DNA from 3 places in the Mesobacillus sp. LC4 genome. Region 2 is predicted to be linked to each of the others. Evidence: predicted binding sites of a transcription regulator. Region 2 holds the regulator's gene; each other region holds the start of a gene.
What was found. The regulator Rex, encoded in region 2, represses fermentation and respiration genes when NADH is low (regulators of the CRP and FNR family bind a similar motif). The targets are predictions, from matches to a motif close to TTGTGAAATATTTCACAA.

Region 1: a site for Rex is predicted at 1,426-1,443, ahead of hcp (hydroxylamine reductase). Genes of this name have one in related genera too.
Region 3: a site for Rex is predicted at 2,100-2,117, ahead of AB5I83_RS11110 (anaerobic C4-dicarboxylate transporter family protein). Genes of this name have one in related genera too.

The regions. Positions count from the first base shown of each region.
Region 1 is NZ_JBGCUB010000001.1:535,208-538,491, reverse strand. It holds gene hcp (hydroxylamine reductase) at 62-1,363, opposite strand; gene AB5I83_RS02755 (Hsp20/alpha crystallin family protein) at 1,578-2,054, shown strand; gene AB5I83_RS02750 (YppG family protein) at 2,270-2,848, opposite strand; gene AB5I83_RS02745 (YppF family protein) at 3,039-3,236, shown strand; gene AB5I83_RS02740 (YppE family protein) at 3,277-3,284, opposite strand, start outside.
Region 2 is NZ_JBGCUB010000014.1:5,206-8,489, reverse strand. It holds gene AB5I83_RS22585 (GNAT family N-acetyltransferase) at 1-305, opposite strand, end outside; gene AB5I83_RS22580 (CPBP family intramembrane glutamic endopeptidase) at 552-1,283, shown strand; gene AB5I83_RS22575 (YdiK family protein) at 1,287-1,487, shown strand; gene AB5I83_RS22570 (redox-sensing transcriptional repressor Rex) at 1,513-2,178, opposite strand; gene moaC (cyclic pyranopterin monophosphate synthase MoaC) at 2,206-2,700, opposite strand; gene AB5I83_RS22560 (ABC-F family ATP-binding cassette domain-containing protein) at 2,879-3,284, shown strand, end outside.
Region 3 is NZ_JBGCUB010000003.1:40,020-43,303, forward strand. It holds gene aspA (aspartate ammonia-lyase) at 1-613, opposite strand, end outside; gene AB5I83_RS11110 (anaerobic C4-dicarboxylate transporter family protein) at 686-1,999, opposite strand; gene AB5I83_RS11115 (ATP-binding protein) at 2,371-3,284, shown strand, end outside.

The sequences.
Region 1 (3,284 bases), on a different contig from region 2:
CAGTCATCCTCAAAGCAAACATAAATAAACGCCCGGAGCCATCTCCGGGCGTTCAACTTTATTATTTAGTTTTGCTTAATCCCATCATTGTTTCCATATCTTCTTGTGCAGTAGTGATCAGCTTCAGGTTGAATGTATCCTGAAGCACTTCCATCACTCCATCAGAAATGAATTCTGGCGGCTTTGGTCCAATGCGGATATCCTGGATTCCCAGACTGAATAACCCAAGCAGGATAGCAACAGCTTTTTGCTCGAACCATGATAGTACGATGCTGACAGGCAGTTCGTTAACGTCACATTCAAACGCATCAGCAAGCGCCTTCGCGATTTTCACAGTGGATACAGAGTTATTGCACTGACCAAGATCAAGGTATCTTGGGATATTTGTTCCTGGAACCACACCATAATCTACATCATTGAAACGGAATTTCCCGCATGAAGTTGTCAGGATCACAGCTTCAGGAGGCAAAGATGTTGCAAGCTCACGGTAATATTCTCCACCTTTACCTGGTGCGTCACAGCCCGCAATGACGAAGAAGCGCTTGATCTTACCAGCTTTAACAGCTTCAATAACCTCTGGCGCCAGGCCAATCACTGTCTCATGGTGGAATCCTGTCACCAATGTCTCTTCTGATTCCATATTTGCTTCAGGAAGCTCCAATGCTCTTTCAATCAGCATGGAGAAATCGTCATTTTCAATTTTCTTTACATTTTCAAGGCCTGCGACTTCATATGTAAACATACGGTCTGCATATGAGCCTTTGATTGGCATAACACAGTTTGTCGTAGCCAGGATCGCTCCTGGGAACTTTTCAAACAGGCGGCGCTGGTCAAACCAGGCTTTTCCGATATTCCCCTTAAGATGAGGATACTTCTTCAATGCTGGATAGCCATGGGCCGGGAGCATTTCGGAGTGAGTATAGATGTTGATTCCTTTACCTTCTGTTTGTTTAAGCAATTCTTCCAGTGCGAACAGGTTATGTCCTGTAACGACGATTGCCTTCCCTTCAATCTTATTCTGGCTGACCTTCACCGGCTGCGGAATTCCAAGGCGGCTTGTGTGTGCTTCATCAAGCATTTCCATCACTCGGACAGCTGACTGGCCAACCTTCATTGCCATATCGATATGTTCTTGAACATTAAAGTTTGAGTTGGTTAGAGTCATATATAATGCTTCATGGGTTGTAGCGTCAACAAATGGATCTGTGAAGCCAAGCTGGTTCGCATGGGTTCTATATGCTGCGATTCCCTTCAAAGCAAAAATCATTGTGTCCTGAAGACTTGCGATTGTTTCATCTTTTCCGCATACACCAACAACTTTACATCCTCCTGTTGGCGTTTGTTCACATTGGTAACAAAACATATGTGTATTCCCCTCTTCTGCGTTATTTACTTTTACAGCATACAGAGGATGAAAATCTGGTTATGTGACCTAAATCACACTAAAGGCATTTTTCACAAAGTGTTCAAAAAACTAAGGCGATACAATGAAGCTATAAAATCACATAACATTGAACAAGGACATTCCTCTCTCCATATCCTATTATAAGAATTTCTGCAGAGGAGGATGTTCATCGATGGCAACCAACCATCCTGACCGCCCAAAAAGACATGAAGCCCTTGAACACTGGTTCAAATCTATGAATCAACTGATGCAAGAGAAGCCAGTTAAAGGCATATTGCAAAGCATTGATGATTTTTTCAAACAGCCCTTTCCACATGCCCCCTTCAATGTAGCACTGAGTGAAACAGAAAAGGAGTATATAGTGAAAGCGGAATTGCCAGGCGTGAAAAGAGACCAAATTTCAATCAATATTATCAATAACTCCCTGACAATATTGGTCAATCAAACGGACGTCACTTCAGAAATCAATGATATCGCCAAAACAGAAAAGCACATGGCATCCACCCGGCAATTGAGCAGGACGATCCCTTTTTCTGTCCCTGTCAATGAAAGAAAGACCCGAGCATCCTATCGTGACGGACTGCTTGAAGTCAAGGTCGTGAAAAAGCAAGGCAAGAAGATTGATATATTGCCAGAACATGATGGATGAGATGATAAAAATCTCTTATCGTACCCTTATAGATGACGAAGACCTCGGATAAGGGTACGATTTGCCCTTTATCGTGTCCTTATAGCAGACAAAACCCTCGCATAAGGGTACGATCAAAAAACAAGCAGGCTAATTAAATGGCCTGCTTGTTTTTTGTTCCTATAGCTTTTGATTTCCTCATAACATTTCGAGAATTGAGGAAACCTCCATCTCACCTAAACCTTGAACATCCCGCCAAGGCCTTTGACGAGCGAAGAAACCTGGGTCACTGCATTCATCATCTGTCCGGCCGTATCCACCATTTTGTTGACGTCCAGGTTGCCATCCTGGCTTTTAAACGAATTCATGATCGATTGCAGGCCAGATGACTGCTTCGGCATGAACGCATATTGGGGATATGGATTGAAATTCTGATAATCTGCTTGAGGGTTATAATATCCATAAATAGGGTCACCCTCAGGCTCTAGCGGATTTTGGAAAAGCATTTTTGAATAGTCATTTTTATTCCCAGCCATTGGATTAACTTGGTTCCAATAGGAATTCCCTTGCTGCATATAGGGATTCATCGGACTGCCCTGCCCCATATACGGATTCACCGGGTTCTCCTGCTGCATATATTGGTTTTGCCAGTTTCCTGGCATCGAATTCCAATATGAAGGATTATATTGTTGAGGGAGCGGTTGCTGCCGGTTCATATCTTGATGATTCCCGTATATAAAATTCGGATCCGGGTACTGTTGATTTTCCCACCATTGTGGATGATAGGCATTGGTCTTATTTCTGCGGCCAAACATGGCGAACATCCTCCTCCGGATTTCATTACGATATTATATGTTATGGCCGCCCAGTTGGTGATAAGGCTGGAAGGGACTTCCGATTTTGTCTAATGGTGAAATATGTTGTCGGAAGTTTCAATTTTTGAAAAATAAATGCCAATTGTATTTTCATGATACGATTATTTCAAATGATGGAGGAGGATGAAAGATGAACGTTCACGAACTGAAAAATCTATTTGCCGAGACAAAAGCATATACTCCGGAACATGTAAATGAATTGCTTGATTTCACTAAAAAGTCATATATTCAAAATGACATTACCATTTTAGAATACCGGAACCTGGTTCGTGAGCTGGAATTGCAAGGAGCTGTCATCCCTGAAGAACAGAAAGAAATATCCATATAAACACTGCGAAGCACCAGTTCAGTGAACTGGTGCTTCTTTATCATTCGC
Region 2 (3,284 bases):
GACTCTTTCTTGAGCCTCCAGCCAATTTCGATACACGGCGTAAAATCCGCTTCGAAAGTTGCCCTGTGAAATCCTATAAAACCTATATATTCTTTCGTCTCCTTGACTTCAACAGCATACAGCCCATAGCCGCAATCCTCCAACTCGGAGATAATGTTTTGATAAAATTGGTGCGTTTCTTCTTCTGATAAAGTATTGGCAAAATACTTCATGACCTCCTGGTCCGCATTCATATTTGCAAAGTGCTCCAGATCTTCTGCTGACCAGTCACGTAGCTTCAGCCTTGGCGTTTCCAAATAGATCATGTTTCCTCCGACCCTTTTCATAAAATTATTCACCTTATCCCGCAAGTGCTCTCCAAAATGATTAAAACCTGGTTCCACCGTTTTTTCTCCTGACCCTACAATTTGAACTTTCCAATCATTTATTAGTAGAATAAAGACAGTGTCTATCCAAACCAAAGCTGTCCTCGTATTTTATTTTACAGGTCGGCTTATTATTACGTAAAATTTCAGGACATACATTATCTGCATTGATAAGGAGTTTTTCTATTGAAAAAGGAATACTGGTACATCATTATCGCCTATATCGTCATGCAGCTTTCAAGCCTGATTGGCATCCCGATTGTCGCCTTCACCGGTGCTGCGATGGGAAAGAGCCTGGAGGAAATGGAGACCCTCTCGATTCCATACTGGCTTGTGATCAGCTTTTCACTGACACTAGTCATCGTGCTTTTGCTTTTAAGGAAAGAACGCAGATCTCATGCGGACTTACGTGATGCGTCCTCTCCAGCAAGCTCAGCCGCCTGGGCTTTCGCAGGTGTATTCCTCGCACTGTTCGCGCAATCAATCGCCGCCAATATCGAGAATATGCTTGGCATCGAAATGGGCTCTGAGAATACACAGGAAATCATTAAGCTGATTGAAATGTTCCCGGTTGTCATTTTGGTCAGTTCGATCATCGGCCCTATATTAGAGGAAATCGTCTTCCGTAAGATCATTTTCGGCAGCCTGCATAAGAAAATGAATTTCTTTTTCGCTGGATTGATCAGCTCTGTTATTTTTGCGCTTGCACATATGGAACCAGAGCATGTGATCTTGTACTCTGCAATGGGGTTCACTTTTGCTTTCCTTTATGTAAAAACAAAGCGGATCATCGTGCCAATCATCGCCCATGTTACAATGAATACAATGGTTGTCCTGCTTCAATCCGTATTTAGGGAAGACATTGAGAGAATGATAAAAGAAGCAGAGAAAATTCAAGGTTTTATTGGGGGATTCTAAGTTATGAAACAATCGCCTTTATTTTCAGGCATTGTCTACATCTTGTTAGGCAGCTTATTCACCTATTTCGCCATCCAGAATGTAAACGATTCAGGATGGGGATTCTTCAGCTACTTACTAGTGGCTCTTGCCACGTTCGACTTTGGTTCTGGCATCAGGATGATCCTTTTTCATTTCAAATTGAAGAATATACAGAAAAAGTAGCTCCTTCCTCTGAAGGAGCTACTTTTTATTCTGCCGATTCTGTTGGTTCGGTATCTGTCGGGTAATGCTTTAAGAAATAGATCAATGATTGCAATTCAACTGCCAAATCAATATGATGGATCCTGATCGATGAAGGCACATTCAGCCTCGCCGGCGTGAAGTTCAGGATTCCCTTGATATTTGCCTGCACCAATCGGTCTGTTATCGGCTGTGCGACAGCAGACGGGACTGTCAGAATTGCCACCTGGATGCCTTCCTCTACGACAACTTTGTCGAGATCATCCATATGGTACACTGCTACGTCACCAATCTTCGTGCCCACTTTACCTGGATCTACGTCAAAGGCAATCTCGATTTTCGTATTATTGTTCTTTGAAAAATTGTAGTTCAGAAACGCTGTTCCCAGATTACCGACTCCGATCAAGGCAACCTTCGTCAATTCATCCTGATCCAGTGTCTTTCGGAAAAAGGTCAGCAGGTAATTGACATTGTAGCCGTACCCCTTTTTACCCAAAGCTCCAAAGTAGGAAAAATCCCTGCGGATTGTCGCTGAATCCACTTTTACCGCTTCACTTAATTCCGCTGATGATACTCTTTGCTTACCTGAAGAATGCAAGTTCAATAAGAACCGGTAATACAGCGGCAAACGTTTTGCGGTTGCCTGCGGAATCTTCATAGCATCATTCGTCATTCTCCATCCTCCACCCTGTCCGTATTTCTATCTCAACTTTTCTTCTCTCTTGAAATCGCCGTTCTTACCACCGGTTTTTTCGACCAGATAGGTCTTTCCGATTACCATGCCCTTATCAACGGCCTTGCACATATCATAAACAGTCAGCGCACATGCTGAAGCTGCTGTTAACGCTTCCATTTCCACACCTGTATTCCCTTTTGTTTTTACAGCTGCGGCGATATTTAAAACATAGTCATTTCCATTTTGCTCCCAATCGAATGAAAGGTCAATCCCTGTCAGTGGAATCGGGTGGCACATCGGGATGATTTCAGACGTTTTTTTCGCCGCCATGATGCCTGCTACCTGCGCGACAGCCAGTACATCCCCTTTTTTCATTTTATTTTCAGTGATTCTCACATATATATCTTCATTCACGGTTATGCTTGAATGGGCGACTGCCGTACGGACCGTCTCCGGTTTTTCACTGACATCGACCATCTTTGCTCTGCCCTCTTCGTTAAAATGAGTAAATTCTGCCATATGTAAGCTCCTTTCTATCAAATGATACACTATTTTGTCAAACTTGTGTGTGAACTTTGTTTCAGTGTTCACAATACATAGTGAAATTTCAATACCATATAACCTATAGCAGTTCGCACATATTGCCGTGCCTATATTAATGGGTTACACTATCTCTAAGGCAATAGAGGTGAAAACAATGATTTTATTACAGGTTAATCAGCTATCAAAATATTTTGCTGCTGATCTTATTTTATCGAATATAAAGTTTGAAATACAGACCAACGACCGTGTTGCGCTTGTTGGAAGAAACGGAGCAGGAAAATCAACCCTGCTGAAGATCATTGCCGGGTATGAATCCCATGATGGCGGTGAAATCATCCGTCCTAAAGGGACGATGATTGGCTATCTCGCCCAGAATACCGGGCTGGAATCCGAGAAAAGCATCTGGGATGAAATGCTGGCCGTTTTTGACTATCTGCACAGCATGGAAAAAGAATTGCGCAGATTGGAAGAAAAGATGTCGGATCCTGACATTCTTTCTAACCAGACAGAATACGACAGGGTTTTAAAAGATTATGACCTGCTTCAGGTCCAGTTCAAGG
Region 3 (3,284 bases), on a different contig from region 2:
CATAAGCAGCAAATTCCTGGCCCAATCGAATCGGTACTGCATCCTGTAAATGAGTCCGGCCCATTTTAATGATTCCATCAAACTCTTTCGCTTTGTCTATGAATCCCTGATGAAGTTTATCCATAACTTTTAGAAGTTTATTTAATGTCGAGAGTGTCGATAGATGAATGGCAGTGGGAAAAGAGTCATTTGTCGATTGAGCCATATTCACATGGGAATTCGGACTGATGATTTTATAGTTCCCTTTGACTTCTCCCATCAATTCGAGGGCTCGGTTCGCAATTACTTCATTCGTATTCATGTTGATTGATGTACCTGCACCTCCCTGGATTGGATCCACTATAAACTGATCATGCAGTTTTCCATCAATCACTTCATCAGCTGCAAGTGCGATCGCATCTGCTATTGTTCGATCCAGTTGGCCAATTTCTGCATTTGCAAGTGCTGCAGCTTTCTTTACTATCGCCATTGCCTTGATCAATGACTCATCAAGCCTGGAACCTGTTATCGGGAAATTTTCAATTGCACGGATTGTCTGCACTCCATAATAAGCATCAATAGGGACCAGCTTCTCACCTAAGAAGTCTTTTTCAACTCTGAATTGATCCATCATTTCAACCAACTCCATTTCCCATAATAGTAGGCAGCCGCCCTCCTAATGAAGGGCTGCTGAGAGGATTAAATTTTATAGAACGATAGTACTTAACAAAATGCCAATACCGACGGCTCCGACTGTAGCAACGAGTCCTGGCACCATAAAGCTGTGGTTTAGGATGTATTTACCTATTCGGGTTGTTCCCGTTCGGTCGAAGTTTATTGCCGCTACTACAGTCGGATAGTTTGGAATGAAGAAGTATCCATTTACCGCCGGGAACATTGCGATTAACAACGCTGGGTTTATTCCCAGTGTAATCCCAAGTGGCATTAATGTCCGTACTGTAGCTGCCTGGCTGTACAGGAGAATGGAAAGTCCGAATAATGCAACTGCGAACAGCCAAGGTGCTGCGGTTACTAGATCCGAAATAGAACCTGAAATAAGAGCCATGTTTCCTTGAAAGAAGGTATCACCCATCCACGCAATTCCGAAGATGGCTACAACTGCAGCAGCGCCAGCTTTGAAGACACTTCCTGAAACGATATCTTCCACTTTAGGCTTTGCAAAGATAATAATCATTGCTGCAATTGTCAGCATAACAATCTCTATAGCAGCTGGCATACTCATTCTATTGAAGACACCATCAATTTCCCAACCAGGGCGCAACTCCTGGAAAGAGCCAAGAATAACAACAAGTACTGCTGCCAATAAGAACAGAATAACGGAAAGTTTTGCACCAGGATTTGGATTGAATGCTTTTTTATCTTTCTTGATTGGAGCGAGTCCTTCTTCTAATCGTTTCAAATACTCTGCATCCATGTTCAGTTCCTTGCCCATTTTGCTCGCCACAAATGCTGCACCCATACAAGCGAGGAAGGTGGATGGAATACATATTAGAAGGATCTGCATTAGACTAATGTTAAAGTCTGCAAGAAGCGCAAGCAATGCCACAGTGGCGGCTGAAATCGGACTGGCTGTGATTGCCTGTTGAGATGCGATAACAGCAATAGACATCGGCCGTTCTGGACGAATCCCTGATTCTCGTGATACCTCCGCGATAACGGGTAATACTGAGTAGGCAACATGGCCAGTACCCGCACATAAGGTAAATAAGTAAGTAACCATTGGGGCAATAAAGGTTATTCTCTTAGGGTTTTTACGTAATGCCTTCTCTGCCAGATAGACTAGATACTCCATCCCACCGGCGGCTTGCAGAGCTCCAGCAGCCGTAATGACAGCTAAGATCATCAACATTACATCAATAGGTGCTGATGTTGGCTGAAGACCAAACCCAAAAACCAAAATACCAAGACCAACACCGCCCATTACACCAAGTCCCACACCTCCAAGCCTGGCACCAATGAAGATACATGTCAGAACAATTAAAAATTGAATCCAGAACATATTGATTACCTCCTTGATAATCTTTCTTTGTACAACTTTGAATGAACACTCACAATAAACTCTTCTTTATTTTCAGCGTTAAATCACCCACCCTTATTGATTGTGATACTTTTCACAAGTTAATGTATAATTTCTAATGTCAGTTACGTCAAAGAGAGAAATTGCCTCATTCCTCCTTCACATACTTAGAGTAATCACCACTCTACTGAAAACTACAGAAAATAACAAATTTAATTCGGTTCTTAATAATATTGTCAAAATTAAACATCAAAATGACTCTGAGTTAGATTAAAATAAGATTGTTTATAAGGGAATGAGGTATGAAGTATGAGTTATATGAAGTTTGCTTGGCAATGAGATGAGGTGGGGTAATGAAGGAACGGCTAATTCCATACATGCTGATTGTGATCGCTGTCCCATTAGGTGGAGAGATGAAGTTCTACCCATTTGAAGGAGATATGAGGGTAAGCCTGGGCACGCCGATCTTTTTCTTCATTCTTCTGTGGTCTAAAAAGTTACATCCTTTATTGGCTGGATCGGCTGCGGGGTCGGCAGTTGTATTGTTTAGGGTTGCTTCATTTGGTTTAACCGGCAATTCAGACCTCCTTTTAGAAGGTTTTCTACTTCACTTCCCGGTCTTCTTTTATTATTTGACTTTTGCCATATTATTTTACTTATTTAAAATCAATACATTATATAGCAATCCTTTCTTTGTTGGATTACTTGGTGTCATTGTTGAGGTAGCAGCAAGTATGACGGAGATTTTTTTTCGTTCCCTTTTATCACAATCTCAGATAAATTTTAATACTTTGTTGACCATTGGTATGATTGCTATTATCCGGAGCTTTTTTGTTCTAGGATTCTTTAATATTTTAGTAATCAGAGAAGCTAAATTATCCGAAGAACAACAGAGAAATAGAAATGAACAAATGCTCATACTCATATCAAATCTTTATGTAGAAATGATTCAACTAAAAAAATCAATGAAAAATGCAGAAGACCTAACCGCTGCATGCTATACATTCTATAGAGAGTTAAAAGAGAAGAAACAAGAAGACTATGCTCAATCTGCCCTTAAAATCGCGGGTGAATTACATGAAATCAAAAAGGACAATCAGAGAATTTACGCTGGTTTGACTAAGTTGATGGTCAAGGAAAACCTTAGTGACTTTATGGATATTGAAGAGATTTTGGAGGTAGTCATAAAGTGTAATGGAAACTTTGCAGATTCATTAGGAAAATCCATTAAAATCACAAGTACCGTTGTCGGGGATCATCCTGCTTA